DNA from 3 places in the Caballeronia sp. A2-2 genome. Region 2 is predicted to be linked to each of the others. Evidence: predicted binding sites of a transcription regulator. Region 2 holds the regulator's gene; each other region holds the start of a gene.
What was found. The regulator FliA, encoded in region 2, starts transcription of late flagellar genes. The targets are predictions, from matches to a motif close to CTAAAGTTTNNNNNNNNNNNGCCGNTA.

Region 1: the regulator FliA is predicted to act here: its motif matches at 6,566-6,592, upstream of ACZCWR_RS03300 (flagellin).
Region 3: the regulator FliA is predicted to act here: its motif matches at 2,110-2,136, upstream of ACZCWR_RS14220 (DUF4088 family protein).

What each region holds. Positions count from the first base shown of each region.
Region 1 covers NZ_CM172587.1:691,582-702,006, reverse strand. The annotation lists gene aqpZ (aquaporin Z) at 1-494, shown strand, start outside; gene ACZCWR_RS03340 (hypothetical protein) at 785-1,072, shown strand; gene ACZCWR_RS03335 (Cof-type HAD-IIB family hydrolase) at 1,120-1,923, opposite strand; gene ACZCWR_RS03330 (glucosamine kinase nucleotide-binding domain-containing protein) at 1,992-2,897, opposite strand; gene ACZCWR_RS03325 (DNA-3-methyladenine glycosylase I) at 3,012-3,626, shown strand; gene ACZCWR_RS03320 (hypothetical protein) at 4,038-4,463, shown strand; gene ACZCWR_RS03315 (hypothetical protein) at 4,480-4,857, shown strand; gene rpsU (30S ribosomal protein S21) at 4,937-5,149, opposite strand; gene ACZCWR_RS03305 (aldo/keto reductase) at 5,497-6,447, opposite strand; gene ACZCWR_RS03300 (flagellin) at 6,692-7,855, shown strand; gene fliD (flagellar filament capping protein FliD) at 8,040-9,539, shown strand; gene fliT (flagellar protein FliT) at 9,551-9,850, shown strand; gene ACZCWR_RS03285 (tetratricopeptide repeat protein) at 9,995-10,425, shown strand, end outside.
Region 2 covers NZ_CM172587.1:327,380-337,804, forward strand. The annotation lists gene ACZCWR_RS01655 (c-type cytochrome) at 1-148, opposite strand, end outside; tRNA gene ACZCWR_RS01660 (tRNA-Arg) at 454-529, shown strand; gene ACZCWR_RS01665 (NYN domain-containing protein) at 667-1,416, shown strand; gene ACZCWR_RS01670 (Rieske 2Fe-2S domain-containing protein) at 1,435-2,436, opposite strand; gene ACZCWR_RS01675 (diguanylate cyclase domain-containing protein) at 2,587-3,681, shown strand; gene ACZCWR_RS01680 (RNA polymerase sigma factor FliA) at 3,726-4,457, opposite strand; gene ACZCWR_RS01685 (MinD/ParA family ATP-binding protein) at 4,477-5,397, opposite strand; gene flhF (flagellar biosynthesis GTPase FlhF) at 5,390-7,150, opposite strand; gene ACZCWR_RS01695 (thiamine pyrophosphate-binding protein) at 7,448-9,154, shown strand; gene ACZCWR_RS01700 (PepSY domain-containing protein) at 9,233-9,505, shown strand; gene ACZCWR_RS01705 (cytochrome b/b6 domain-containing protein) at 9,502-10,038, shown strand; gene ACZCWR_RS01710 (NYN domain-containing protein) at 10,163-10,425, shown strand, end outside.
Region 3 covers NZ_CM172587.1:2,993,397-3,003,821, forward strand. The annotation lists gene ACZCWR_RS14205 (helix-turn-helix domain-containing protein) at 1-71, shown strand, start outside; gene ACZCWR_RS14210 (AzlC family ABC transporter permease) at 1,051-1,731, shown strand; gene ACZCWR_RS14215 (AzlD domain-containing protein) at 1,728-2,051, shown strand; gene ACZCWR_RS14220 (DUF4088 family protein) at 2,217-2,987, shown strand; gene ACZCWR_RS14225 (ATP-dependent helicase) at 2,997-5,129, opposite strand; gene ACZCWR_RS14230 (hypothetical protein) at 5,334-5,660, opposite strand; gene ACZCWR_RS14235 (hypothetical protein) at 5,868-6,107, opposite strand; gene ACZCWR_RS14240 (hypothetical protein) at 6,127-6,522, opposite strand; gene ACZCWR_RS14245 (RNA-binding S4 domain-containing protein) at 6,826-7,047, shown strand; gene ACZCWR_RS14250 (MATE family efflux transporter) at 7,165-8,610, shown strand; gene ACZCWR_RS14255 (DMT family transporter) at 8,624-9,070, opposite strand; gene ACZCWR_RS14260 (arsenic transporter) at 9,104-10,354, opposite strand; gene ACZCWR_RS14265 (MFS transporter) at 10,351-10,425, opposite strand, start outside.

The sequences.
Region 1 (10,425 bases), 360 kb from region 2:
CGGGACGCTTCCCGGTGCGCGATCTGGCTCCGTACATCGTCGCGCAAGTGATCGGCGCCACGCTCGGCGCGTGGGTGCTGTCGATCATCGCGACCGGTCAGCCGAACTTCGATCTGGTGGCGAGCGGGTTTGCTGCAAACGGCTTCGGCGAGCATTCGCCTGGCCATTTCACGATGATCGCATCGCTCGTCTGCGAAGTCGTGATGACGTTCTTCTTCCTGTTCGTGATTCTCGGCGCCACTGACGAACGCGCCCCGCGCGGCTTCGCGCCGATCGCCATCGGCCTGTGCCTGACGCTGATCCACCTGATCTCGATTCCGGTCACGAATACGTCGGTGAATCCGGCGCGTTCGACCGGTCCGGCGCTGTTCGTCGGCGGCTGGGCGCTGGATCAGCTCTGGCTGTTCTGGATCGCGCCGATCGTCGGTGCGATCATCGCCGGTCTGCTGTATCCGGCACTGACGCGTGAAAAGCTGCGCGTCTCCGCTGCGTAATTGCTTTCTCGCCGTCGATAAAAAACGGGCGCTTCGTGCGCCCGTTTTGCTTTTTACGGACCGATTGGATTAAAACCGCGCGACAGATGTAATGGGCAATTACGAAGCATGCTTATTATTTGCGCTTCTGGACTTCCATGCCGACGCGAAACGCCCGCTCCATAAGGCTCTCCGGCCGAAAACCATCCTTTCGCCCCGCTTGCACACCGTAACAAGTCCTCAAAGCATGTAAGACGCGCGCCCCGTACATTGAACTCATGCGACACGCGTCGCCCACAAGGAGAAAGACAATGAAGCGCATCGTCACCCACATGCTCGTTGCCACCGGCCTCGTTCTTGGCGCGGTCGGCGTGGCTCAGGCTCATACGGATCTGAACATCGGTCTGTCGCTCGGCGCACCGGCTTATGCGGCACCGGCTCCGGTGTATGTGCGACCCGCGCCGCCGGTGTATCGCGCGCCGTACTGGCATCACGATGAACCGCGCTATCGCGGCGACTACCGTCACGATTACGGTCAATGGAACCGTGCAAGCTGGAACCACGGCCCGGATCGCTATGACCGGGGTCATCGCGGATAAGGAAGTTTGATGCAGCTTGCGGCGATATCGTACCGCCGCAAGCTACGTCACATGCCGAACAACTTGCGCAACTGATGCGCGACGCCCGCCTCGAAGTTATTCCCGATGCGCGGCACATTCGGCAAGCGCTTGATGAGATCGGGATTGGCGTTGTTCATCATGAACGGATGCCCCGCCGTTTCCAGCAGATCGATGTCGTTCATGTTGTCGCCGAACGCGATGCATTGCGCCGGGTCCTCATCCAGCCGGTCGAGCACGAAACGCAGCGCGCGCCCCTTCGAGACATCCGATGTCATCACTTCCAGACAATCGGGCAGCGAATACGTGACGTAGATCGAGTCGCCGAATTCGCGTTCGAGATTCGCGGCGGTGTCCTTCAGATCGTCCGGCTCGCCGATATAAAGCACCTTCGCGATGTTCTCGCCGTCGTGCTCGCGCAAATCCATGACCTCGTACTTGAAGCCGGAATCCTGGTGGAACACCAGCAATTCCGGCTTGTGTCGGTCGATGAGCCACGCATCGTCGGCGAACAGGTTGACGACCACGCGGCCATGCTCGCCCACCAAATCCGGCTGCACGAGGCGGCGCACGGCGGCGGGATCGAGATTGCGCGCGTACACGCATTCGTCGCCGGGTGCGTGAACGCGCGCGCCGTTCGACGTGATGAGATAGGCATCGACGCCCAGCAGATCGCGGATGCCAGCGACATCGCGATAATGCCGTCCCGTCGCGATGATGACGGGCACGCCGCGCGCCGCGATGGCGCGGACGGTTTCGGCGGTGAACGGGTCGAGCGTGTGGTCGCTGTGAAGCAGCGTACCGTCGAGATCAGTTGCGATAGCCGAATACATGACTGCCTTGTTGAATGCCCTGCCGTGTCCGGCATGAGCGGATGAACGCGGTCGCGAGGCTGACTATTTTATCGCCCTATGCGTGCCGCCGCGCGGCGTGCGAGTTCGAGCGCGCCTGCTGCTGAATCGGCGAGCGGGACGCGCAGGCGTTCGCGGAGCGGCATCGGCACGAAGGGTTCGTAGGGCGCAGCGAGGCCGCCGCATAGCGCGACTGGCAGCGTGCCGGAAGGATCGAGCGCGGCGACGAGCAGATCGATTTCCTCGGCGGCTTGCGCGAGCAGACGCGCGGCCACCGGATGATCGCGGAATTCGAAGACCGTCGGCGCGAGCGTCGCGTAGGCCGTTTGATTCGCGGCGCACAGCCAGACAACGAGGCTGTCGCGATCCGTCGCGCCGGTGCGGGCGAGCAACTCGCGCGACCACGCATCCGCAGGCGCGCGGCCATCGAGCACGCGTTGAAGATGCACCGCCGCGCGCAGGCCGAGCCACGCGCCGCTGGCTTCATCGCCGCTCGGAAAGCCGTAGCCGCCGGAAATGTGGCACGCGCCCTCCGCATTCAGCGATGCCGCGATACTTCCTGTCCCCAGCGCCACGATCACGCCCGCCGCGCCGCCGTGCGCGCCGAGGACGGTCGTGTAGGCGTCGCTTTCAACGGCGAGCGCGCGCACGCCGGGCGCCATGTGCAGAAAAGCCGCGAGCCAGTCCGCGTTGTTCACGCCCGCGAGTCCGCAACCGAGCGCGCAGGCGTGCCAGTCGAACGGCAGCGAGGCGGCATCGAAGGCGCGGCGGCAGGCATCGTCGATGGATTGCCACGCGCGTTCGACGCCAAGCGCCAGACCCGATGGACCGCCGCTCGCGCGGGAAAGTTCGTGGCCGTTGGCATCGGCGAGAATCACGCGCGTGCCGCTTCCGCCGCCGTCGATGCCGAGCAGGAAGCCTTCGAAGAAGGCGCTGGAATGTGTGGATGGTTTCATGCGCCAAAGCTTACCGGTGCGAGCGGCGCGCGCCAATTGGCCGAATGGCCGAGGTGGCATTAGGCGCGCGTTCCGCTATCCTGACGCGGTTCGAAACCCCAAACAAACTTAACGATGACCAAAGCCGAAGCAACCCGCTGCGCCTGGGCGAACGGCGACGCCTCCGAACCGATGGTCCATTACCACGACACCGAATGGGGCGTGCCCTCGCACGACGATCAACACCTATTCGAATTGCTGGTGCTCGAAGGCGCGCAGGCGGGGTTGTCGTGGTCCACGATTCTGAACAAGCGCGAGGGCTATCGTGCGTTGTTCGCGGGCTTCGATATCGACCGCGTGGCGCGGTTCACGGAGAAGGATGTGGCGCGCATCGTCGGGGACGCGCGGGTCGTGCGCAACCGCATGAAGATCGAATCGGCGGTGACGAATGCGCGGGCGGTCAAGCGCATTCAGGACGAGCACGGATCGTTCGCGGCGTTCGTCTGGACGTTCGTGGGCGGTAAGCCCATCGACACGCCGCGCGACGAGAACAATCCGACGCCCGCGTCCACGCCCGAATCCGACGCGCTCTCACGCGCGCTCAAGCAGTACGGCTGCAAGTTCGTCGGCACGACCATCTGCTACGCGTTCATGCAGGCGACCGGCATGGTCAACGATCACACCGCTGATTGCGTGGCGCGCAAGAAAACTAAGACAAAGCGCAAAGCGGTCTCAAAATCATCTGATTAAGAGCCGGCCGATCCCACAAATTTTTGCTTTTTGACAACATTTCCGGACGCAAAAACGGCGAGCAAGGGAAAGTCCTGATAGCTGCCGTTTTTTTGCAGTGAAGCACACGTAAATCCCGGAATAGAAAGGATTTTCGATGCTTCTGCGGCACTGCACGAACGATCGGTTCGTGTAAAAATGCCGTCCTCGCGTGCGGTGCCACACTTTTTTACCGGGCCAAACCGTTATAACTAACGTGCGCGGGTCGTAAACAAGGTGTCACCCGCCGCGAGTCGAGGGCGCCGTGAGACCGGGCGTCCGGGCCGAAAAAACCATAGTGCTTGAAAGCAGTAATCCGAAAGGATGCCGAAGGTGCTGGTTGCTCGAATTCTTAACGCATGGCCGCTGCGCAGGGGCGCAGGGGGGAACATCATGAGAAGCCTTAACTTCCTGACGCATCAGGAGATTTTCGACAATGCCGTGCAGCACCTGTTCGGACAGGGGCAAGCCGCCCTGCTTCCGCGCGGCGGCGGCGCTTATCGCGGTTACTGCGGCGGTTGTCCCATTGGCAGCCTGATCAAGCCGCGCGATTACGTCACGGCCATGGAAGGCGTGCCGATTCGCTACATCGACAAGGCGCCGGAGCATGTGCCCGCGTATATGGATGTCGGCGTCGCGGCGCTCAAGCGGGCGCTGCTGCGTTCGCGCATCAACGTGTTCGATTCGACGACCGTCGAATTGCTGTCCTGCCTGCAAAACGTGCATGACGTGTTCGGCAAGTGGGAATGGCGTGAACGTCTGACTTCGATCGCGCGCCAGTTCGGCTTGTCGGCCGAGCGGTTGAAGACTGCGGCCTGAGCGGACGGGTGCCGTCATGCTGAGCCCAATCACGATGTTGACCCCGAAGGACATCTTCGAGCGCGTGAGCACGCATTTGCTCGCGCAGCGCGCGGTGTCCGAGGATGACAACGGTTCCTGCCGTCTGCGCAGTCCGACTGGCCGAAAGTGCGCGATCGGTTCGCTGGTGCGCGACGACATGTACGAGGAGCGCCTCGAAGGCGTGGGCATCTCGTACTACCGGCACGCGCAGGACGGCGAACTATTGCGCGCGCTCTATGCGTCCAATGTGAACGCGTACGATCCGAACGTGATCGACCTGCTCATGGAACTGGAGCAGATTCACGACGATGCAGGCGTGGACGAATGGCCACGTTTATTGGCCGCGTTGGGCAAGCGTCGCGCGTTCGCCTGATCCGCGATTCTTCGCAAGCATAAAAAAAGGCGGTGCGCCCATTCGGACGCACCGCCTTTTTGCCATCCGAAAACGCCGCTTAGTGCATCTTCTTCGGCAGCATCTGGCTGCGCAGGCGCTTGCGAAGACGCGAGACGGCCGCTGCCTTCTTGCGCTTGCGCTCGGTCGTCGGCTTTTCGTACGACTGACGCTCGCGGAGTTCCGCGATCAGGCCGTTCTTTTCGATGGTGCGGCGGAAGCGCCGAATCGCGACATCGAACGGCTCGTTTTCTTTGAGAACAATGGTGGTCATGAGAATCCTGTTTCGCTAAACGTATTTTCAAGTGCGCAGCGTTTTGACGCGCCACGCGCCGGCACTCCGATCGTCCGCCAAACACGAAAAGGCTCGGCGGACACGAGCAAAGCGGCCACGGAGGCCGGAAAAGAGAGAGAGTTGTTTCAGCCGCCGGGAGCGGCATGCGCCGTCAGAAAACCTATGAGGCGCATTCCAGAGCCGTTCGCTACCGTTATTTGACGTTGTCATTTTCGGCGGCAAAGGCAAGAAATCGGACACATTTCTCGATTCGGGCGCGATGTTACCAGAACACCGCGCCCCTGCCAACCCTTGCAAGCATCATCCAACTCATTGATGCGATGGCCTTATTTGCTCCAGGCCGAAGCGTCATCGAGCGTTTTGATGTCGTCGGCGGAGAGCGAAAGGCGCGTGGCCTGCGCGAGACTCTCCAGTTGCTCCACCGACGTTGCGCTCGCGATCGGTGCCGTCACGCTCGGCCGCGCGATGACCCACGCAAGCGCCACCGTCGCGGGCGTGGTGTCGTTGCGCTTCGAGACTTCATCGAGCGCATCGAGAATCTTCAGGCCGCGCTCGTTCAGATACTTTTCGACCCGCGAGCCGCGCGCCTTGCCCGCCATGTCCTCTTTCGAGCGGTACTTGCCCGACAGAAAGCCGCTCGCCAGGCTGAAATAAGTCACCACGGCGATTTTGTGCGCTTCGGCCACCGGCTCGATATCCGTTTCGTAACCCTCGCGGTCGTAAAGGTTGTATTCCGGCTGAACGATCCGATAAGCCGGCAATCCGCTTTCTTTCGCGACTTTCAGCGCTTCGTTCAACCGCGCGCCGCTGTAATTCGACGCGCCGATCACGCGCACCTTTCCCGCTTCTATCAGCTTTTGATAAGCGCCGAGGGTTTCATCGAGCGGCGTTTTATCGTCATCGAGATGGGAGAAATACACGTCGATGTAATCGGTCTGCAAACGCCGCAGCGAATCTTCCACCGCCGCCGCGATATTCGCCGCCGACAAGCCCGCGCGCGTGCTCAGCATGCCGACCTTGGTCGCCAGCACGATCTTGTCGCGCTTGCCGCTTTCCTTGAACCACTTGCCGATGATCGTCTCGGACTCGCCGCCTTTATGCCCGTCGATCCACGCGGAATAAACATCCGCCGTGTCGATGAAATCCAGACCTTGATCGACAAAGGCATCGAGGATGGAAAAGGACGTGCGTTCATCGGCCGTCCAGCCAAATACATTGCCGCCGAAAACTAAAGGCATAACGTTTAGCGCAGAACTGCCGATATTGCGTTTATGCATGGGGGCTCCGGAAGGTTTAAAGGTTCAGCCAAAAAGCATACGCGGTAAATCAAAGCCTTGCTGGACGGGCACTTCCGCGAAGCAGTTTCGATTCGTTACACAAATCGGCCGCCTCAGTCTTAAGTTTTTTTCGAGGGGGCCGTCAACCACAAGTAGGCGGCCGGCTATCACCGCGTTGGACCGCCAAGCAACTCAGCCGGTGAATTAGCCACAGCCCAAACGAATCTCTCAGGAGAATTTGAAAATGATCGGTATCAACAGCAACATCAACTCGCTCGTCGCTCAGAACAACCTGAACAACACGCAGAGCGCCCTGTCGTCGGCCATTTCGCGCCTCTCGTCCGGCAAGCGCATCAACAGCGCAGCAGACGACGCCGCCGGCCTCGCGATCTCGACCCGTATGCAAACGCAGATCAACGGCCTGAACCAGGGCGTGTCGAATGCGAACGACGGCGTGTCGATGGTCCAGACCGCATCGAGCGCACTGTCCTCGCTGACGTCGAGCCTGCAACGTATCCGCACGCTGGCCGTGCAAGCATCGACCGGCACGATGTCGTCGAGCGACCAGGCAGCACTGCAACAGGAAGTTGCGCAGCAAATCCAGGAAGTGAACCGTATCGCGTCGCAAACGACGTACAACGGCACGAACATTCTTGACGGTTCGGCTGGCGTGGTGAACTTCCAGGTTGGCGCGAACGTCGGCCAGACCATCAACCTCGACCTGTCGCAAAGCATGTCGGCGAACAAGATCGGTGGCGGCGTCGTGGCGAAGGGCCAGACGGTCGGCACGATCAGCGGCCTGTCGCTGTCGAGCGCCGGCGCGTACACGAGCACGGCATCGAGCGTGTCGATCACGGCAGTCAACGTGATCTCCGACGGCAGCGGCGGCTTCACGTTCTCCGACCAGAACGGCACGGCTCTGTCGAGCACGGTTGCCGGCGCGATCTTCAGCGCAGGCACGACCGGCGGCACGACGTCCGCTCCGATCACCACGCTGGCGCTGTCGTCCGGCGCGACCAGCAGCGGCATGTCGTCGGCGACGCTCACGGCCATCAGCACCGCCGTGGCGCAGATCAACGCAGTCAACAAGCCGGCTGCCGTGTCGAACCTCGACATCAGCACGGTGAGCGGCGCGAACGTCGCGATGGTGTCCATCGACAACGCGCTGACCACGGTCAACAACCTGCAAGCTCAACTCGGTGCCGCGCAAAACCGCTTCTCGGCAATCGCGACTTCGCAGCAAGCTGTGTCGACCAACCTGTCGTCCGCTCAATCGCAGATCACCGACGCGAACTTCGCGCAGGAAACCGCGAACCTGAGCAAGGCGCAAGTGCTGCAACAGGCTGGTATCTCGGTGCTCGCGCAAGCGAACTCGGCTCCGCAGCAGGTTCTGAAGCTGCTCGGCTAATCGCACTGAAGCAGGATGGCGCCGCGCCCGCAAGGGCGGCGCCATTCGGCGCATCGAACGCTTTAAAACGTAGAAAAAGCATCAGGCGGAAGGAGGCAAGCCTCCTTTTCCGCATTTGTGTCGTCTGGCCGGAACACGCGCCGGACATCCGTTTTCCCGAATCACCGAACCACGGAGCATTGCGATGTCAACCGTCACGTCGACCAGCGCCGCCGATACGACCGCTCTGCAGCAAGCCGCGCAGTCCATCATCAGCGGTTCGACCGGCAACAGCAGCATGGATGTCAGTTCGCTGGTGTCCACGCTCGTCAATGCGAAAGTGGCCGGACAAACCGCGGCGCTCGCGAATCAGCAAAGCTCCGACAACACGCAGATTTCCGCGTACGGCACCTTGTCGTCCGCGTTGAGCGCGCTGCAGTCGGGCATTTCGTCGCTGAGCGACGGCACCTTTGCCTCCAAGTACACCGCCACGATGAGCGGCACCGGCATCACCGCGACCGCGGGCGCCGGGGCCGTCGCGGGCTCTTATTCGATTGCGGTCACCAACGTGGCGTCGTCGCAGGCGTTGTCGTCGCCCGCGTTCAACTCCACCACGGCGCTCGGCAGCGGCTCGCTCCAGCTTTCCGTGGGCAGCGCGTCGACGACCATCAGCATCGACAGCACGAACAACACGCTGTCCGGCATCGCGGCCGCGATCAACGGCGCGACCAACAACCCCGGCGTGACGGCGACCATCGTCAACGGCACGGACGGCGCGCACCTCGTGCTGCGTTCGACCGCGACGGGCGCCGCGAACGCGATCAGCGTGGCGGTGAGCGGCGTCACCAACGATGCCGGCCTGTCCAGCCTCGGCGTGACCTCGACCGCGAGCACGACCGGCGGCGCATCGACGATCGCCTCGGCATCGAGCACGTCGCCGTGGGCGCAGAGCGCGGTCGCGCAGGACGCGGCCTACAGCATCAACGGCATCGCGGGCACCAGTTCGACCAACGCGGTGTCGTCGGCGATCACGGGCGTCACGCTCAATCTGACGGCGGCGGCCACCAGCGCCGCGAATTCGTCGCAGACATTGACGATCGCCTCCGACACCAGCAGCCAGTCGAGCGCGATCAACAACTTCGTCAGCCTCTACAACACGCTCGTCACGACGATGAGCGCGCTGACCAAGTACGATTCCACCTCGTCCTCGCAAGGACCGCTGCTCGGCGATTCGACGCTGAACTCGGTCAAGAGCGCGGTGTCGTCGATCATCGCGCATGGCGTGGGCTCGGGCGGCAAGACGACCAGCCTCGCGTCGATCGGCGTGTCGCTGAACGCGGACGGCACGCTCGCGGTCGATAGCACGGCGCTCAACACCGCGCTGACCACCAACGCGTCCGCCGTGAATTCGCTGTTCAATTCGACCAACGGCATCGGCAAGCAACTGAACGATTCGATCACCAGTTTCACGTCGACGACGGGCATCATCTCGGCGCGCACGACGGTGCTGAATCAGGATCTGACGAATCTCACGACGCAGCAGACGAATCTGGCGACTTACACCGCGCAACTGACGTCGCAATATCAGGCGCAGTTCACCGCGCTCAACACGCTGATGGCGACGATGAACAACAACTCGCAATACCTGACGCAGTTGTTCGGTGGCACGAATAGCGCCGGTGCGCTGGCGACGGCGAAGGGTTAAAGGGAGTCATCATGGATCAGTCGAAACTCGTTGAACGGCTCGTGGCGATGACGCAGGACATGCAATTCGCCGCGACCATGCTGGACTGGCCGAAAGCCGCGAAACTCGCCGACGAACGTACCGCGCTGATGCTGCAATTGAGCCCGCAGCAAACGCCGCAAGCCATGGAATCGATTCGCGCGATGCAAGCCGGCGCGGCCGCGTTGTTCACGCAGGCGCGCGATGCACAGGCCGCGCTGCGCGCCGAATTCGATGCTGCGATGGGCCGTGTCAAGCACGTCGGCCTGTACCAGCGCACGGCGTCGCTCTAAAAATAACGCTCGTTTCGTTTTCAAGGCCCTCCGTGTGAGGGCTTTTTTCATCTCTTGATCTGACGGGCTTTTTGCCGCTTTCTCGCCCCATGGACCTTGACGCGCCGCCGGGATAATCCGTCAACTCCCTCAAAGCGGCTCGTCATGACTGAAATCACCCTTCCGCAAGCCGCTCCGGCGCTGTCGCCCGAAGCGCAGTTCATGCAGGACATCGCGCTGGTGATGCAGAACGCCATCGCGAGCCACCGGGAAGAACGGTTCGACGATGCCCAGGCGCTCTATGAAGCGATCATCGGCGCCATTCCGGATCACGCGGACGCGAACTACAACCTCGCCGTGCTGAAGGTGCAGACGCAGCGCGCGGCGGACGCCATCGCGCTGTTCGAAGTCGCCATCGGCGCTGCGCCGCAGAACGGCCAGTACTGGGTCGGCTACATCAACGCGCTGTACGCGAGCGGCCAGACGGAAGCGGCGTGGATCGCGGTGGAAATCGCGCAGAAACAGGGCGTGCGCGGTCCCGCGCTCGACGGACTGATCGCGCAGATGGCCACGCCCATGGTCGTGCTCGAAACGCG
Region 2 (10,425 bases):
TGTCCGTGCCCGCGCCCGTACGCGTCGAGTTGTTCACATAGACCGCAAGCAGGATGATGATCGCGACCGGAACGCCGAACCCCGCGATGACCGCGGCGATGAGTTGGCCTGGTGTCTTGATCGGGGCTCCGTGGGGTGCTTCGCTCATGCTTGTCTCGTCTCCCGTTTTTAATGTGAGTCGGTTCAGTGACAGCGTGACAGCTTATGCATGGCGCGTGTTGCGCGCCTTTGAGGCACGGTCGATTATAGACGGAACGTTTAACCCACGGCATGGCGCGCCCGATGCGACGTGACGGGCGTTTACCCGAATCGTGTGAGCTTACGTAGTGCTGCCGATGACCGTCGCCCAAGCCCGTGCGATGGACGAATTCACGGAAAGCAGGTATCCTCCCGGATTCGCATGGGACTGGCAGGCGCCTTTCAGCGCTCCCTTCGCCAAAGTCCTTCTCCGATGCGCCCGTAGCTCAATGGATAGAGTACTGCCCTCCGAAGGCAGGGGTTGCTGGTTCGATCCCAGCCGGGCGCGCCATAAAAAGTTCAGAAATTCCGTGTATTGACGCAGACGTCGATTCGGCTAGAATTCTTCGCATCCCGCCCTTGGCAGTAAGCCGTCCACTCATCCAGGACAGGCCGAACCCAGGGGCATTTTGTTTCCGGAGATTCGCTTTGCCGACTGCCGTGTTGATCGATGGTGCGTACTTCATCAAGCGATTTCGTCATATCGAGCCTCACAACGCTCACGAAGCAGGGCGCGCCGCTGAACAGGCCTTCAGATGGGCAATGGCGCATTTACACGAAACTCGGTCTCAGTCAAAGCGAGAGCTTTATCGGATCTTCTTTTATGACTGCCCGCCTGCGGAAAAGAAGCACCACAATCCGATCAGCAAAAAGGCGGTCGATTTTTCTAAATCAGCGGAAGCCGTATTTGGTCTCGAACTTCACGAGCTACTCAAAAAGAAGCGCAAGCTCGCGCTTCGCCTTGGGCATTTGGCGGGAGACTCCGGCTGGACCATCAAACCCGCAGTGATAGCCGAAATGCTCAAAGGCCGTAAAAAGTTCGAAGAACTGACCGAGCAAGACGTCATGCTGGACGTTCGCCAAAAGGGCGTGGATATGCGGGCCGGGCTCGATATCGCGTCGCTTGCTTATAAAAAGCAAGTCAGGCAAATCGTATTGATGGCGGGAGACGCTGACTTCGTTCCCGCCGCCAAGCTCGCGCGTCGCGAGGGCATCGACTTCATCCTCGACCCGATGTGGCAGCCGATACCCGACGGATTGAACGAACACATCGACGGACTGCGTTCGACCTGTCCGCAACCTGAAAGGCGCGCGAGACTCGATTTGGCTAACGTAATGTTGGCCAGCGTCGATTCCTCTCTGTCGACGGCGAGCACGAGCAGCGCACTGCTTCAATAACGGGCGGCCCAAGCGAGGTCAGCCTCCCTGCCGACCGACCACCACGCCCCACCCAAACCCCATCTCCCCCAACCACCTTCTATACCCCACCGCCATCCGATCGCACTTCTGATGCAACTCCGCATCCAGCTCAAGCGGCAAGCACTTCGGCCATTGCGATTCCACCACCGGCGTGTCCTGCAACAGAATCTCCATGTTGAAGTCGTAAAGCGCCTGATCCGAATGCGTCGAATCGTCTTCGTGGATGGACACCAGCCACGCGCGCGTCTCCGTCTGCGTCACGGGCGAGACGGCAAGCATGATATGCAGCGCGCCCTGTCCACCCGACGCCATCTTCGTCAGACTCGCGATCAGCGGCCGCTTCACGCGATACACATAGTCGAACATCGCGCCCTCTTGCCCGGGAATCCCGGCCGGTTGCCAGAAGCGGCATTGCCTCGCTTCCAAACCGCCGCCCTCGATACGCACAACCTCGTAATCCGGCACCTCGGCATGCTCGCCGACACCCAAAATCCCCGCATGCACGAACGAAAAATGCGCCATGTCCAGAAAGTTTTCGACGACGCGCGGCGCCGATGACTTCACCGTCTGCGGCGCAAGATTGATACGCCGTCCGCCCGCGATGGAAGCCTCCGGAAAGAAATCGAGCGGATACGCCGGTTCGCCGAAACACATCCACACAACACCGTATTTTTCCTCGCTGACGAAGGTCGTCGCGCACGCGCGCTTCGGCGGACGCAGCGACGGATTGGAAGGAATATGCAGGCATTGCCCTTCGATGTCATACCGCCAGCCGTGATACGGACACACGATCCGATCGCCGCGCACCGCGCCAAGCGACAACTGCGCTCCGCGATGCGGACAGTAATCGCGCCAGACATGCGCCGCGCCGAGACTGTCGCGCCACACGACGATCCGCTCATCGCCGACGATGAACGCGCGCGCATCGCCCGGCGGCACGTCGTCGCCATTGCACACCGCCAGCCATTCACCGGCAAGAAGATGCCGTCCATCAACCATTTCACCGACCCTTGAGTTTGCGAGAAAGACCGCCGTTAACCAAGACTTACGTTCTAACCCGAAACACAGGTTTATCGCAAAAAGTAGCAAAATACGAGACAAGCCGCGCGACGGGGCCAACGAAAAAAATCAGTACGCAGGGGATCGAGAATGGAGCAGGCGCATCACGCGGCTCGCCGGCCGCATGGGTTCACATGGAGCGAACCCCGCAACCCGGAACGCGAGCAGGCCACGTTGCGGGTCGGCATGGGCGCGGCGGTGCTGGTGGCGTACTGGATTTTCGCGTGGCGCGTGCCGTCGCACGATGCATCGCTGGTGACGCGGCTGATCGCGCTTTATGTGTGTTATGGCGCGCTGACCTTGCTTATCGTGAGCCGCATGAATACGCCGTCGCGCGTGCGGCTTCTCATCACGACCGTCGCGGATCAGGCCTTGCTCGGCATGTTGCTCGGCGTCGGCGGCGCGGTCGCGTTGCCCTTGCTCTGGGTCGTGTTCTGGTTTCTCATCGGCGCGGGATGCCGTTACGGCAAGCGCACGCTGTTCGTGTCCTGCGCGACGGCGCTGATCGTCGTCGCCCTACTCGCGATGTGGCAGCCGTGGTGGAGCGCGAACCGGCCTGCGGCCATCGGGCTTGCGCTCAGTGTGCTCGGTGCGTCGGTGTATCTGAGCGTGCTGGTCGATCGGCTGGGCAACGCCAATCGCGATCTCGCGCGGCAGGCATCGACGGACCCGCTCACAGGACTCTGCAACCGCTACGCGCTGGAACGCATCGTCAATACGTCGATGAAAGCCGACGATTCCACTTCAAGCGATGCCTCCGCGCTGCTGCTGATCGACCTCGACGGTTTCAAGGAAGTGAACGACACCTACGGTCACGCCGTCGGCGACATGCTGTTGCAGTCGTTCGCGCATTCGCTCGGGCGCGGCATGCGCCACACGGACACCATCGCGCGCCTCGGCGGCGATGAATTCGTCGTGCTCGCGCGCAATGTGCGTGATCGAAGCGCCGTGCTCGCCGTCGCCGATGCCGTGCATTCGTCGCTCGCCACGATCACGACCGTGCAGGAGCGGCCGGTGTCGGTATCGGCGAGCATCGGCGCGTGTCTGCTGGCGAGCGCCGCGAACGTGCGCGAAGCCGACATGAGCGCGGTGCTGCGCGCCGCCGACCGCGCGATGTATCGCGCCAAGAGCCTCGGCGAAGGCAAGACGGTCTTCGCCGAAACGCGCGACTTCGAAACGGCATGAAAAAACGCGGATGCCCGTTCAGGACATCCGCGTCACCAGCAAGCTCAAACTTCCGCGCTGGTCCACGACTGTTCGCGCAGCTTCGAGCGCAACCGCGCCACCGCCTGGCTATGCAACTGGCACACGCGCGATTCGCTCACTTCCATCACCGCGCCGATTTCGCGCAGATTCAAACCCTTCTCGTAATACAGGCTCATCAGCAGCTTTTCGCGCTCGGGCAGCTTGTCGATGGCCTCGATCAGCGCACCGCGCAGACTATCGTCAAGCAGCGCCGAGAGCGGGTCCGAACGATCGACGCAATAACGGTCGAGGAACGGCTCGTCGTCCGCGGAACGATCGAAGTCTTCGTAGTAGATCAACTGGCTGCCGTGCAAGTCCTGAAGCATCGACTGATATTCGTCGAGCGGCAGGTTCATGTGTTCGGCGATTTCGGTTTCGCTGGCGGAGCGGCCGAGGTTCTGCTCGACCTTGTGCACAGCGGATTCCACTTCGCGCGAGGTCTTGCGCATGCTGCGCGGGAGCCAGTCGTTGGCGCGGAGTTCGTCGAGCATCGCGCCGCGAATGCGCTGGCTCGCGTACGTTTCGAATTGCGCGCCCTGATCTTCCTTGTAGCGGCTTGCCGCATCCATGAGGCCGATCATGCCTGCCTGAATCAAATCGTCCAGATCGACGCTCGCCGGCATCTTGGCAACGAGCTGAAGTCCCAGACGTCGAACGAGCGGTGCGTACTTCGTGAGCACATCGTTCTGTGAGAGCTTACCTTTGGCGTTATACATCCTGATCACCTTAACTTAGTCACATCGACGCCGTGCTGCTCATTGCATGATCGGAAAGCGCATCCACGCGATGCGCCGCCCCCGTTCCGCCTTGGTCAGTGTCGCCAAACGAAGTACGCGCGTCTTGCTGGCCGAGCGATGCGGCGCGCACATATTGCGCGGGATGCATCGGCCAGAACAGAAGCTCTGCCGCGATCCGGCGATAGTCACGCGCCGCGGCCGTGGCCGGGAACGCTTCCACCGCGCAGCGCGAGAGTTCCTTTGCCCGAGTGACGCGCGCATCCTCGGACACATACCCTGCCTGCACGAGCGACACAGCCAGATACCGGCTTGCGACGCCCGACAAATTCTCGAACGCGACCGCTGCGTCGGCTTCGTTCTGCACGTGATTGATGAGCACGCGGAACTGGCCGATCGCGTGGGCGTAGTGCATGCGCTTCATGCACGCATACGCCTCGGTGATCGCCGACGCGGCCACCCGCGTCACCATCAGATAGTCATGCGCCTGCGCCGCCAGCGACGAGAGCGCGCCGCTGCGATCGAGTTGCGCATCGATCAGCACGATGTCGGCGGGGCCGTCGAGCAGCGCGCGGCATTGCGCGGCGTCGTGGCTGATGCGCTCATCGCGCGGCGCCGAAATCAGCGAGAAACCCAGCGGCGTGCGCGTGAGCGCTTCCGTCACCGTGCGACGGCCCGACATCACCGCCGCGAACGCACCCGTGGTGGGCACGCCCGACAATTCGCTCACCGAGCCGGGAACCTGCCGCTCGTCGATCACGAGCACATCCTTGCCATGCGCGGCGAGCGCGGCGCCGAGATTCACCACCGTCGATGTGCAGCCGATGCCCGACGGGCCACCGACCACCGCCACGACGCGCGAACCCGAACGCGTCAACAACCTTCTCAGCCCTTCCGCCTGGTCGAGAACGAACTTATCCAAAGTGCACTCCATACAGTTCGGTCGTGGCGCGCGCGGAAAGCGCGGAGAGGAGCGCCGGGACTTCTTCGTCGTGCGGCACGAAGGGCGAACCGTCGCGCGGAATGCAGAACGCGCTCTTGATGAGGAAGCGACGCGTGGCGACGTAGAGGTTCTCGGGCACTTTCTGTCCGGTCGAAACGTAATGCACCGGCATCTTGTAGCGGATGACCGTATCGAGCACGCCGCCCAGGTTGGTCGCTTCATCCAGCTTGGTGAGGATGCAGCCCGCGAGCGGCGGCTGGTCGGCGGTGCTTTGATACGCCTGCACCACTTCGTTGAGCGTGTCGCCGTGGCTCGTCGCGTTGAGCAGCAGGATGCGTTGCACCGGCTGACCCGCGCCGCACAGCATGGCGATCTGGTCGGCGACCATGCGGTCGCGCTGGCTCATGCCGATGGTGTCGATCAGCACGATATGTTTGTTGCGAAGCTCGGAGAGCGCGAGTTGCAGGTCCGCGCCGTCCTTCACCGCATGGCACGACACGCCGAGAATCTTGCCGAAGATGCGCAGTTGTTCGTGCGCGCCGATCCGGTAGCTGTCCGTCGTGAGCAGCGCGACCTTGCTGGCGCCGAAGCGCATCACGCAGCGCGCGGCGAGCTTGGCCGTGGTCGTGGTCTTGCCGACGCCCGTCGGGCCCATCAGCGCGAACACGCCGCCGCGTTCCATCAGCGCGTCTTCGCTGTCCATCACCGGCAGATTCGATTCGATGACTTGCTGCACCCACTCGAACGCCGCTTCGAAGTTCGCCATCTCCGGCATGTTGTCGACGATCATGCGCACCATCTGCGCAGAAAAACCGGAGGCGAACAGGCGCTTGGTGACCGCGCCGTTCAGCGGGCTGCGGCGCTGGCGGTCGCCCCACATCAGACCGGCGAAGTGCTCTTCCATCATGCCGCGCATCGAGGACAACTCGTTCATCACCGTTTCGTTGACGAGCTGTTCCATGCGTGTGCGGATGGCATCCGTGACGGCGGCGGCGGCGTTCGCGGGCAGGCCGTCGAACTGGCCTTGCGCTTCCTTCGGCGCTTGGCTTTCGGCGTTGATCTTTTGCGCGGCGCGGCGGGCGGCGACTTGCGCGGCCTCGCGCGCCCATTCCGGCGTATCGACTTTCTGCGATGCAGCGGGCTTGTTCTGCACCGGCGTCTGAGCGCGCGGCGCTTCCGGCGCGGCTTCCTTCTCGGCGGCGGGAACGGGCGGCAGCGGTAGTTCGGCGGGCTTGGCCGGCACCGGCGCGCCCATGCCGCGCGCGATGGCGGCGGACGGCGAAAGCGGGCGCGTCGTCGGCGTCGAAGCTGCAGCCTGCTGCGCGATGCGCTTCGCGTGCTCGATCAGCCACGGGTTGGTATCGGCCATCGTGCGCGATTCGTCGCTCGGTGCTTCCTTGGCGTCGTTGTTCGCGCCGAACACGGAGGAGAACACATCGCCGCTGGCGTAGGGGTTCGCGTTGGCGTTGACCGCGTGCTTCGCGGCGGCTGCGGCGGCGGCCTGAGCGAGCGCGGCGCGCGGCGTGGCGCTGGCGAACACGGCGGGCGGCTCGATCGTCGTCATCGGCGCGGGCGAGATCGTGGCCAGATCGCTTTCCGCGACCGCGACGATTTCGACCGAGCCATCATCCATCGTGCGATTCGACAGCACCGCGGCATCGGGGCCGAGCGCTTCACGAACCTGGCGCAGTGCGTCACGGCTGTTCGCGCCGATGAATTTACGAATGTTCAAACTAGCCCCCGATGAGGAAATACTGCGTTCGTTGCATGGCGGGTAACGCTTGCTTCATTTCGTCAGCCGCTTGTCAGTGAAAGCATTATTGCGAACAACGGAAGGCGACTATCGGCGGATAAGGGGTGGGAAAACGGGGTATTTCGCTCGATGGAAACCGAAGAAACGGCGGCGGGCGGCGTGAACCCCCAAAACTTGAGAGCAAGCGGCAAAAGATTCCGAACTTCGCGCGTGCGCGGGACGGGACCTAAAGCGTAAAGTTGAGGACTTCCGGCGTACTTAATGGAGACTTCCTGCATGGCGTCCGCTGTTCCTTCCGCTGCCCCGTCCAGTTCCGAATGCCAGACCACCGGCGCGCGTCTCGTCGTCGATGCGCTCGTTCATCACGGTGTCGAACGCGTGTTCTGCGTGCCCGGCGAGAGCTTTCTCGCGGTGCTCGATTCCCTGCACGACGAAACCTGCCAGATTCAGACGATCGTCTGCCGCCACGAAGCGGGCGCGGCGAACATGGCCGAAGCCGTCGGCAAGCTGACGGGGCGGCCGGGCGTCGCCATCGTTACGCGCGGGCCGGGCGCGACGCATGCCTCCATCGGCGTGCACACGGCTTTTCAGGACTCCACGCCGATGATCCTGCTGATCGGTCAATGCGCCCGCGACCATATGGATCGGGAAGCGTTTCAGGAGATCGACTATCGCCGCATGTTCGGGCAGATGGCGAAGTGGGTCGCGCAGATCGACGATCCGCGACGCGTGCCCGAATACATGAGTCACGCGTTTCATGTGGCGACGTCGGGCCGACCGGGGCCGGTCGTGTTGGCGCTGCCGGAGGATATGCTCACCGAAGCGGTCCCGGCCGCGCCGCCCGCGCCGCGTTATCAGCGTGTGGCGGCGTCACCGTCATCGGCGCAAATGGAGCGTGTGCGTGAACTGCTCGCGCAGGCGAAAAAGCCCTTCGTGATCGCGGGCGGAAGCGGCTGGAGCGCGCAGGCGACGCAGGATTTCGCGCGCTTCGTCGAACGCTGGCAGTTGCCTGCGGGCTGTGCGTTCCGCTATCAGGACACACTGGACAACGAGCATCCGAATTACGCGGGCGATGTCGGGCTCGGCATCAATCCGGCGCTCGCCGCGCGCGTGCGTGATGCCGATGTGCTGTTCGTGCTCGGCCCGCGCATGGGCGAATCGACGACGGGCGGCTACACGCTCATCGACATCCCGAAGCCGAAGCAGACGCTCATCCACGTTCATCAGGGCGCGGAGGAACTCGGGCGCGTGTATAGCGCGGATCTGCCGATCGTCTCCGGCATGCCGGAAATCGCGTCGCTGCTGGCGGCGCTCCAACCGCCTGCAAACGTTGCGTGGGCGGGCGAGGCGGAAGCCGCGCATGCGTCGTATCTCGAATGGCGCAAGCCGCGCCCGATGCTCGGCGATGTGCAACTCGGCGAAATCATGCGACAACTCGCGGAGCTCATTCCGGCCGATTCGATCCTCACCAACGGCGCGGGCAATTACGCGACGTGGCTGCATCGGCACTATTCGTATCGGCACTATCGCTCGCAAGTCGCGCCGACGAGCGGCGCGATGGGCTACGGCGTGCCTGCGGCCATCGCGGCGAAGTCGCTGTATCCCGAGCGCACGGTGATTGCCTTTGCGGGCGACGGCTGCTTCATGATGTCGAGCCACGAACTCGCCACGGCCATGCAGTATGGGCTGGCGGTGATCTTCATCGTGGTGAACAACGCGCAGTTCGGCACCATTCGCATGCATCAGGAGCGGCATTATCCGAATCGCGTGCATGGAACCGGGCTGACGAACCCGGATTTCGCGGCGTATGCGCGTTCGTTCGGCGCGCATGGCGAACTCGTCGAGACGACGGCTGACTTCATGCCCGCGTTCGAGCGCGCGGTGGCGTCGGGGTTGCCTGCGGTCATCGAGATTCGTGTGCCGCAAGAGCAGAGCACGCCAGCCGCGACGCTCGAACAGATTCGCCAGCAAGGGAAGCGATAAGCGCAATCCTTTCCACTTGCTTGCAATCGACTTTCGATGGAAGTAGAGTGATCCGCTCACTACCACCGGGAGTTAGCGATGCTTAAGATTGTGGCGTTGTCGTCGTTGTTGACCTTATCGGCTTTTTCGGGCGCGGTTCACGCGAAAGCGGATTGCACCGCGCATCCGAAAGCCGAATGGATGAAGGAATCCGATGCCCGCGCGCAACTCGAATCGCAGGGCTACAAGATCCGCAAGTTCAAGGTCGATGGCAACTGCTACGAAATCTACGGGCACGACAAGAACGGCAAGAAGGTCGAGATCTATTACGACGCCAAGACGCTGGCGGTCGTGAAATCGGAAGTGGAATGAGCCTGCACGCAGCGCGCGTGAAGGTGTGGGATGGCGTCGTGCGGCTCACGCACTGGGCCGTCGCGGGGATCGTGCTGTGGAATCTGTTCGGGCCGACGGATTCCACGCATCGACTGCTTGGGTATGTCGCGGCGGCGCTCGTGCTGCTGCGTGTGCTTTGGGGTTTCGTCGGCACGGAGCACGCACGGTTCGCTGCGTGGTGGCCTGGGCCATCGCACTTAATCGGCTATGTTCGTTCGCTTGCTGCGGGCAGGCCGCTTCATCACCTTTCGCACAATCCGCTCGGCGGCGCGATGGCCATTGTGCTGTGGCTGCTGATTCTCGCGCTCGCTGTGTCCGGCTGGATCATGCGGCTCGATGCCTTCTGGGGCGAAGACTGGCCGCAAGCGGTTCACGCGTGGCTCGCGGTCGGCATCGAAGTGTGCGTGTGCGTGCACGTGGCGGCGGCGCTTCTGATGAGTGTGTGGACGCGCGAAAATCTTATCGGCGCAATGCTGACGGGCTTCAAGCGAGGCAAGAAAGCGCCCGAATAAATCTGCCTGATGACAGTTTTAATTCAGCATTTGCCACTATCCGACGCACGCAACCGCTTTCGATAATCGAGTCAGCGCGTCATTCACGAACGCGCATCTCATCGAAAACAGGAGCGTTCGCGCGATGCCTCACACCGCCCGTCAATTGACGAAGATCGGCGTCTTTTATGACGGCAATTACTTTGATCTGATCAGCAGGTTCTACGTACACAAGCACGAGAAGAAAAGCCGGATTTCCATTCCCGGCCTTCACGAATACATTCGGTACAGAGTGGCAGAGGGCGAGCGCGTCGACATGAACAACTGTCACGTGATCGACGCGCATTACTTTCGCGGCCGGTTCTCCGCGCAAAAGACGAAGGAGAAAGGCGTCGAAGCCTTCTACAA
Region 3 (10,425 bases), 790 kb from region 2:
TTACTGATCAGAGCCATTTCACGCGTCATTTCAAGCGGGTGTTTGGTGTGCCGCCGGGGCGGTGGCGGTGATCCTTTTGATTTGACCTGACGGACGATGTTCGTTTAGCTCTTGTTGTTCCTTCGCGCAAAGGGCTGCTGTTGGTTGTGTCTTTATTGCAGTAGCCGCCTCCCCGGCGGGGGGGTAACTTTCTTTGCTGCTGCAAAGAAAGTCACCAAAGAAAGCAGCTTTTTACCCCATGCTCGCTGGCTGGAAAGTGTTGGTCTGGATTAACGGACACAGTGGCCGCAATAGGACTTGCCACGCATATCGAGTCGCTTAGGCAACCTAGCGATCACGCGCTCGAAAAATCAACGCTCAGTGGACCGCATTCATACTTTCGGCCATGCGCTACGCGCGCCGAGAGCTTTAGAACGGAATCCCGCAGCGTATCAGCGCCCAGCTACATCACACCGCGCCGCACCTCTCCCATTGGGCCCAACCTTAGTAAGCGCTTCTGAGCAAAGCGCACACGCCAACGCAAGTCACCTTTTAGTCGGAGCACTAACCAAGGTACGGCCGAATAGCAATCTTGCGGGAAAGTGTGAGGTGGCTGGGCGCTGATACGCTGCGGGATTCCGTTCTTACTGTCTCGGCGCGCGCAGCGCATGGCCGAAAGAATGAGCGCGAGCCACTAAACGTTGATTCTTCGAACGGGAAATCGCGAGGTTGCCTAAGCGGTTTGTCATGCGTGGAAAGTCCTATTGCGGCCACTGTATGGTTAAACCAGACCACCCTTTCCAGCCAGCGAGCATGGGGGTAAAAGCTGCTTTCTTTGGTGACTTTCTTTGCAGCAGCAAAGAAAGTTACCCCCCCGCCGGGGAGGCGGCTACTGAAAAAGCAGCACAAACAGAAGCAGCCCCTTGCACGACATATAAAACATCAAAACCCCACCGCAAGAACGTACAAGCGAAACAACCAAAACCTCATTTATCCTCCACCCAAAAGGAGGACATTTTGAACAACCAAGACTGGCGAGAACTCGCCGCCGGCTCCCGCGACACCATCCCGATGATGGTCGGTGCCGCGCCTTTCGGCGTCATCTTCGGCACACTCGTCACCGCCAGCCCGCTCACGCTCTGGCACGGCCAACTCATGTCGCTCGCGGTCTTCGCAGGCTCCGCACAATTCATCGCAGTCGGATTGATCGCGGGACACGCGAGCTTCGCCGTGATCTGGGCGACGACCTTCGTCGTGAACCTGCGCCACATTCTGTATTCGGCGACGCTCGCGCCCTACGTCGCGCATCTGCCCGCGCGCTGGCGCTGGGCGCTCGCGGGACTGCTGACGGACGAAGTCTTCGCCGTCGCCTATGCGCATTATCAAAAGCGCCCGGCAGGCGAAATCGGCCCGCACTACTTCTTCGGCTCGGGTCTGTCGATGTACCTCAACTGGCAAGCGTGGACGCTGCTCGGCCTGCTGTTCGGCGCAGCGTTTCCCGGCCTCAAGTCGCTCGGGCTCGACTTCGCGATGGTCGCCACGTTCATCGCGATCATCCTGCCGCAGCTCGTGGCCGTGCGCTTCGTCGCGGCGGTGCTGGCCTCGGGCGTGCTCTCGTTCGCGTGGCAAGGCTGGCCGTACAAGCTCGGTTTGCTCGCGGCGGTGATCGCGGGCGTGCTGACCGGCATGCTGCTGACGATGCTGGCATCGAATGATCAGGCCAACGGCAAGACAAACGAGCGCACGCAATGAACTATGTGATCCTGATCCTCGGCATGGCGATGCTCACGTTTCAGATCCGCGCGGCCGTCTTCGTGCTGGGTGAACGGCTCACGTTTTCGCCCTTGGTGCGCAATGCGTTGTCATTCGTGCCGGTGACGGTGCTGACCGCCATCATCGTGCCGATGACGGTCTCGCCGCACGGCCAGAACGCGGAGATCACGTGGCGCAATCCGCAACTGATCGGCGCGCTCGCGGCGCTTGCCGTGTGCATCGTCACGAAGCGTCCGCTGCTTACCATCGCGGTGTCGCTCGCGGTCTTTTTCGTGTGGCAGTTCGTCGTTTTGCGATGATGTTTCTGCCCGCCGGCCGAACGTTTATGCACGGCAAACACGTCCCTTTCATGTTCCCCTCAAGTTCCCCCGCCGCGCGCCGATATCAGTAACGAACGGACTCCGCCAAGAGAGCGGCGCCGAGCAACCCGCGCACGGCCGTCGGACGCGGAAACGGGAACTCATATGCGTCAAATCACCCTTACGTTTCGCGAAGAAACCCTCTCTTCGCTGAATCGCGATTTCGAGTCGTTCTTGCGGCTATCGCTCAAGCTCGACCCGCAATTCGTCACACCGTCGTTCGAGGATTTTCTCAGGGCCAAGTTGCTCGACAACGCCATGCCGCTCACCGAGCAGGCAGTGCAGCGCATGCTCACGCACGGTCAATATGCATGGGCCAAGCGCGCGCTCGACAAGGAATTTCCGGAGGTCGTGGAGATTCTGATTCGTCACGCGGCGGAACATGGCTTCGCGGTCGCGGTGCGTTCGGAATGGACCGCCGAGGATCTCGTCAACGCGTCGCGCGCGTGGGCGACGGCCATCGTCACCGAAGCCAAGGGCGATGAATCGCAGATCGACCGGCTCGCCACGCAGATCAAGTCGTCCGCCGAAGATATCCGCGATGTCGAAGCGAAGATGCACACGCCATCGTGGCGTCTGGCGGAATCGCTGCGTCAGCGCGTGTACGACACGAAGATCGCGGTGGAAAACAGCGTGGGTTCGAACGCGCGCGAGAAGCTCGGCGAGTTGCGTTGTTTGCTGCGGCTGGGCATCTACTATGGGTCGATTCAAAAGCAGGAAGCGCAGCAAGTGCTCGAATACATGCGCTCGATTCGCCCGGAGTTGTTCGTCGATGAACCGTACGACGGCTTCACGCGTTTCGCCGCCTGGCTGCGCAACATCTTCACGCCCGCGCCCAAGCTGCAACGGACGACGGCGCGCGCGCAGCAACGCTGAACGCCAGCGCTACTCCCACATCCCCTTGAGCCGCGCCGCGATGTCGATCTTCGCCTTCGCCGCCGCGGCCAGCCCCGCCGCCGTCGGCGCGACGGGCGCGATCACCGGCGGCCACGCGGCCGCTTCGAACTTGTCCATCAAGCCTTGCGGAATGAAGCGCGTGCGCTGCGCCCAGACGTGCCGGTCGCCGAGATGCGTCTGGTTGTGCACGTAGAAGCGCTGCGGCGTGATGACGTGCAGGTCTTCCTTCGCGCGCGTCATCGCGACATATAAAAGCCGCCGTTCCTCGTCGATTTCTTCATCGCTGCCGGTGCCGAGATCGGACGGAATGCAGCCATCCACGCCATTGAGCACGAACACGTTGTGCCATTCCTGACCCTTCGCCGAATGGATGGTCGAGAGAATCAGATAATCCTCGTCGATGAGCGGCACGCCGGATTCGTCGCTGGTCGCATCGGGCGGATCGAGCGTGAGTTCGGTGAGAAAGCGCTCGCGCGTCGGATACGTGGACGCGATGCTCTCCATCTGCAAGACATCGCCGATACGGATGGCCGCATCTTCATGATTGCGTTCGAGATGCGGCTCGTACCAGCGGCGGATCATCTCGAACTCGGCGGGCCAGCCGGTTTCGCGTCCGCAGAGTTTTGCCATGAGTCCGACGAAGCGCGGCCAGTCCTCGCTGGCTTTCGCGGGCGCATGGAACGCCGCAATCGCGCCCGATGCAACCGCGTCCGGCGCGCTCACGCTATCGAGCAAACGCCCGGCAATCGCAGGCCCGATGCCCGGCAGCAGTTGCGCGACGCGAAAACCCGCCACGCGATCGCGCGGATTTTCCGCCCAGCGCAGCACGGCAAGCACGTCTTTCACGTGCACGGAATCGAGGAACTTGAGGCCGCCGAACTTCACGAACGGAATGTTCTTGCGCGTGAGTTCGATTTCGAGCGTCGCGCTGTGATGCGCCGCGCGGAATAACACCGCCTGCGCCTTCAGCTTCATGCCCGCCTCGCGCGCTTCCAATACTTTCTCGACGACATAGCGCGCCTGATCCGCTTCATCGGCGACGGACACCACGCGCGGCTTTTGCGCCGATGCCTTGTCGGTCCAGAGATTCTTCGTGTAACGCTCGGCGGCGAGATCGATCACCGCGTTCGAGGCTTCGAGGATCGGTTGCGTCGAACGATAGTTGCGATCGAGCGTGACGGTCGCGGCGGGCGGGTCGAAGTGCTGCGGGAAATCGAGGATATTGCGCACCGTCGCGCCGCGAAACGAATAGATGGACTGGGCATCGTCGCCGACGACGGTGAGGCCGCGCCCGTCGGGTTTCATCGCGAGCAGGATGGTGGCTTGCAGGCGGTTGGTGTCCTGATACTCGTCGACGAGCACGTGATCGAAGCGGCTGGACAAGTCGGCGGCGACGCTCGGCTCCATCGCGAGATGCGACCAGTAAAGCAGCAGGTCGTCGTAATCGAGCACGCTTTGGGTTTGCTTCGCGTGGACGTAGGCGGCGAACAGACGCTTGAGATCGGCTTCCCACTCGCGGCACCACGGGAACGACTGATCGAGCACGGTGGCGAGCGACACGCCCGTGTTCACCACGCGCGAGTAGATGGCGAAGCACGTGGACTTGGCGGGAAAACGCTTCTCTTTCGATGACAGCCCGAGTTCGTGCCGCACGAGATTCATCAGATCGGCGGAATCCTCGCGGTCGTTGATGGTGAACGACGGCGCAAGCCCGACGAGATCCGCGTAATCGCGCAACAGCCGCGCGCCGATGCCGTGAAACGTGCCCGACCACGTCAAGCCTTGCGCGATGGCGCTTCTGCTCCCAAGCGCAGCGGTCGCAATACGCGTCACGCGCCGCGTCATTTCCTGCGCCGCGCGCCGCGAGAATGTCAGCAGCAAAATCCGATGCGGGTCCGCGCCCTTCACCAGCAGATGCGCCACGCGATGCGCAAGCGTATTGGTCTTGCCCGATCCCGCCCCCGCGATCACGAGCAGCGGCCCGCCGCAGTGCCCCGGTTCATCGATGCCGAATTCCACGGCGCGGCGCTGCGCGTCATTGAGCTTCGCAAGATAGGCCGCAGCGGCCTGATCGTTTTTCGCGCAGACGGGTTCGGCGTCGGTTTCGGGGAGCGTGGACACAGGCAAGATTTGTGACGAATTGGCGTGCCAAGCACTGTATATCCATACAAGCCTCACCCGCAAGTTCTTGCCCGCGGTCAGGTTTTGTCGACCGCGCATATGACCAATTTACAAAGCCGCTGAAAACGGGCGCAAAAAAACCGCTGCCTGAGAAGACAGCGGTTCTGGCGAGCCCTCGAGGCCGGAAACCCGGCCTTTACACCGTTACTGCGCAGCAGGCGACTTCACGCTCGGCGTAGCCAGCGTGTTGTTCGTGGCGGCAGGCGGCGTCGAATTGGCAGGCTGGGCATTGCCGCTCGGCAGGCCCGAATTCGGCGCTGCGCGGCCCATGCCGCTGTCCGAATTGGTCATGCCCGGCGTGCCGTAGCCGCCCGACACGCCGTTCAATTGATTCGACGGACTGGCCGTGCTGCCGCCCGCACCGCCTGCGCCGCCCGCGCCACCTGCACCGCCGGCCGCCTGTGCGAACGCGCCGCCCGACAGCGTGAGTGCGGCCACCGCCGCGATCAATGTGCTGAGTGTCTTGCTCATGATCTATGTCTCCTTGATCGGATTGAATGACGGACGCAGACGATTGCCGTCTGCACGGTAAGCACTTCAGCAATGCGCGTGCCGCGTCTCCTTTGCATCGAACTCCGCCGATCCGCGCCTTATTCCTTGCTTACGATGAAAAGCGGCCTCATCGCCCGTCCGGACGATGAGGCCGCGTGGCCCCGCCGCAATGCTCAGCAGCCGCGTTTAATCCGCGCTCTTTGCGTTCTTGACCTTGGCGTCGGCGGCGGCTTCGTCCGCTTTCGACTGTGCCTCGGTCTTTTGCTTGTCGGCCTTCGCCTGTGCAACGGCGGCCTTTTTATCGGCCTTCGTCTGTTCCTTCGATGCCTTTTGATCGGCGGATGTCTGCGCGAGCGTTGCCATGCTGGCGCTACTCAGCGCACCCGCAACGAGCGTGGCCAGCAAAATGGAATTGCGTCGGATCATGATGTTCTCCCCTTACGTTTTAATGAGCCTCGCCCGAATCCTTCGGCGCCTGTCCATCCACGGCTTCGTTGAGTTGCGCCTTGGCGGCATCCTTGTCCGCCTTGCGGTTGATCTTCGCGTTCTTTACTTGCTCCTTGTACTCAGCCTTGGCCTGCTGATTGTTGGCCTTCAGCTCCGCCTTTGAAGCCTTTTTCGATGCGCTGTATTCCGCGTTTGCCTGCGCGTTGGCATTGCGCTTCTGCACGAGCGGATCAGTCGGCGCGGGCGCGACGAGATTCTGCGGCGCGGGCGTCGCGGGTTGTGCCTGCATCAACTGAGCGGGGTCGGCGGCGGGTTGCGCCGTCTGGGCGTAAGCGCTGCCAGCAGTCAGCGTGGCGATGGCGGTGCCGATCATCAGGATTCGAGCGCGAGTCATGAGCGATTCCTCTCTTAATGAACGCCGGCGAACGGTGCTCGTCGAAAACGAGGTGCGCTGCACGGCTTTATCGATTGAAGGTTTGACGTCGATCGAAGCTGCATCGATCAAAACGTCTGACCGGATCGCGCGAAAGCAAGTTCGCCGGAATCAGTCATTGTTACCCGTGGTTTCACTTGGCTACAATTTGAAGATTCCCTCGCGCGATGCGGTCCGCTTGCACCAGCAGGACGCGTGCCATCGAACGATGGTGCTTTATGATGGCGGGCCTCGTTCAACCGCTTCTTTACGTTTCGACTTGCCATGCCGCCACTTCAATTCACGCTTACCGGCGACTACGTCGAACTGCATAACCTGCTCAAGCTCATGGGCCTCGCGGACAGCGGCGGCTCGGCGAAAGCGCGCGTCGCCATGGGCGATGTCATCGTCGATGGTCAAGTGGAACTGCGCAAGACCGCAAAGATTCGCGCGGGTCAGGTTGTCAAACTCGACGGGCAGACTATCCGCGTGCGGGCGGCGGAATAGCCGTCATCGGCTGCGCGGCATCGACATGCCTCGCGCGAACCAATAAGCTAGATACCTTTCTGCAGGATTTCTGCGCGGGAACGTAGCGCAGCGTTCCATCCCGTTTCGGCTTCGATCATGCAATCGCCCCTTTCGCGCATCACGCGCGCTCGTCAAACTCCGCCGTCGTTGTCGCGCCATGCCGCCGACACCGCGCGGCTCGCCGCCCCGCTCGCCATCGCGCAACTCTCGCAGATGGCGATGGGCGTGACCGACACCATCCTGCTCGGTTCGCTCGGCCCCGATTCGCTCGCGGCGGGCGGTCTCGGCGCGAATCTGTTTTTCGTCGTGGTGACGCTGTTGCAGGGCGTGCTGACTTCCGTGAGCGTGTCCGTCGCGCATGCGCGCGGCGCGAACGATGAAGAACGCGTGCCGCACATCTACTGGACCGGGCTGCTGCTGTCGGTGTTGCTCGCCGTGCCCGCGTTCGTATTGCTGAGTTATGCCGAGGAAATTCTCAGCGCGTTCCACGAGCCCGCGCTGCTGGCGAAGAACGTCGGCGAATACTGCGCGGTCCTGCGCTGGGGCACGCCCGGCAGCCTGATCGGCGTTGGCATGATGCGCGCGTTCCTGCCCGCCATCGGCGCGGCGCGACGGCTCTTGTGGGTGTCGATCGGCGGCGTGTTCATCAATGCGTTCCTCAACTACGGGCTGATTCACGGCGCGTACGGCCTGCCGCGCGAAGGCTTTCTCGGCTCGGCCATGGCGACGTGCATCACCGTGTGGCTCACGGCGCTTGCCCTCGTCGCGATCCTGCATTTGCGGCCGCGTTACCGGCATTTCGTCGTGCGGGCGCGTCCGCATTGGCCGTTGATGGGCGAACTGTTCGGCATCGGCTGGCCGGTGGCGATCACGTACGGCGTCGAATCCATGCTCTTTCTCGCGACGGGATTGATGGTCGGACTGCTCGGCGAAGCCCCGCTCGCGGCGCATCAGATCGCGTTGAACGTGGCGTCGGTGGCGTTCATGGTGCCGTTGGCCATCGGTCAGGCAGCGAACGTGCGGGTCGGGTTCTGGGTCGGCGCGGGCGTGCCGGTCGCGGCGCGCCATGCGGGGTTCGTCGCGCTGGCGCTGGGCGTCGGCTTCATGATGTGCTCGGGGCTCGTGCTGATTACGGTGCCGCACGCCATCGTCGGGCTCTATCTGCATCTGGACGATCCCGCCAACGCGCACACCGTGTCGCTCGCGGCGTCATTGCTTGGCGTGGCGGCGGTGTTTCAGATCGTCGATGGCATGCAGACGGTCGGCTCGGGCTGCCTGCGCGGCCTGAAAGACACGCGCGTGCCGATGCTCGCCGCCGCGTTCGGCTACTGGGGCGTCGGCTTCCCGGTGGGCTACGTGCTCGCGTTCCACTTCGAACTGGGCGCGCGCGGCCTGTGGTGGGGGCTCGCGGCGGGGCTGGCGAGCGTCGCCGTGCTGATGACGCTGCGGTTCCATCGCATCAGCCAGCGGTTCGTGCTGGCGGGCGAGCGCGCGACGGCGGATGACGGCGGCAAGGTCGCGGCATCGCGCGGAACGGTTTGACGGGCGGCGGCGTTCAGAAGCGCATGACGAGCGCGACGCCGCCGACCATCAGCAAAGTGCCAAGCAAGCGCAGCCACGTGATGGGATGTTCCGCCACGCCGATCAAACCGAAATGATCGATGGCGACCGAAGCCACGAGATTCGCGCAGATGGTCAGCCCGTTGAGCGTGCCGACGCCCACCTTCTCCACCAGCGTCAACCCGGCGAACACCGCCACCGCACCGACGATGCCGCCCAGCGGCGCCCACCATTTCATGTTGCGCAAGTCGTCGAGCGTGGGGAGCGGCATCGGCTGAACGAAGAACAGCGCGACGGCGAGAAACGTCACGAGCAGGAACGAGACGCCCGAGGCCAGCCACGGATTGACCAGCGCGCCCTTGAGCTGACCGTTGATCGGCGCACCCGCCGCCTGCAAAATCCCGCCGATGATGATGAACGGATAGATCCACGCCTGATTCATCGTTGTTCTCCGAATGTTGTTCTTCCATGCCCGTCACGAGATCAAAAGCCGCGAGCCGAGCGAGAGCACCAGCGCGGGCACCATGACGACCGCGCCCACTTTCAAAAACTGCATGAAGCTCACTTCCTCGCCCTCGCGGCGGATGGAGGCGAGCCAGAGAATGGTCGCGAGCGAGCCGGTGATCGACAGATTCGGACCGAGGTCCACGCCGATCAGCAAGGCATCGATCACGCGCTCGGGGCTGTGCGCTTGCAAGGCCGTCGCGCTGGCGATGAGTCCCGCAGGCAAGTTGTTGATCGCGTTGCTGCCGAACGCGACGATCAGCCCCGACACCGCCGCCGTGACCGGTTCGCTTTGCTTCGCCGCCATCGCGAGCAGATGCGAAAGCTGCGCGACCACGCCGGTATGCGCGAGCATCTCCACCAGCACGAACAGACCCGCGACGAGCGGCAGCACGCTCCACGAAATCTCGCTCACCAGTTCGAGCGGCGACTGACGCTCCTTCACCAGCACCACCAGCGCCGTGAGGATGCCGAGAATCGCGGTCGGCAAGCCGAGTTGCATGTCGAACGCGGACACGACGAGCAGCGCCACCGCCGTCACGCCGATGCCCGCCAGCGTCACCTTGCCGTTCGCGCTCAGCTTTCCGACCGGCAGATCAGATTCGCAACTGCCTTCGAGTGCGCGGCGTTGCGTCCAGCGCAGCATGAAAAACGTCGCAACGATGGACAGCACCGAAGGCACCGCGAAACGCGCGATCCACGCACCGAGCGCGGGCGTGTGATTCGCGTAGAGCACGAGGTTCGCCGGGTTCGATATCGGCAACACGAAGCTCGCCGCATTGGCGATGAACGCGCACACGTACAGCAGCGGAAGCGGCTTCGTATTCGCTTTCTTCGCGGCGGCGAACACGGCGGGCGTGAGCACGACGGCGGCGGCATCGTTCGAAAGAAACGTCGTGACCACCACGCCGACGAGATACACCAGCAGAAACAGCGTGCGCGGCGAACCTTTCGCGCGATTCACCGCGAGCACCGCGATCCAGTCGAACAGCCCTTCGCGGCGGCCGAGTTCGGAGAGCAGCATCATGCCGATGAGAAAGAGATAAACGTCGGTGCCCTTGCCGACTGCCTGCCACGCGAGGTTCATCGGCAGCAAGCCGAGCGCGACGAGCAGGATCGCGCCCGTCACGGCCCAGATCGCTTCGGGCCAGCGAAACGGCCGCAGGATCACACCAGCCGTCGCCGCGAACGCGATGCCCCAGGAAAGAAAAGTCGGATTCATGTAGCGAGGGATTTATTGTTGGATGCGTTGTCGTTGTCGTCGTCGGTGAGATCGCGGCACACGCCGCATGC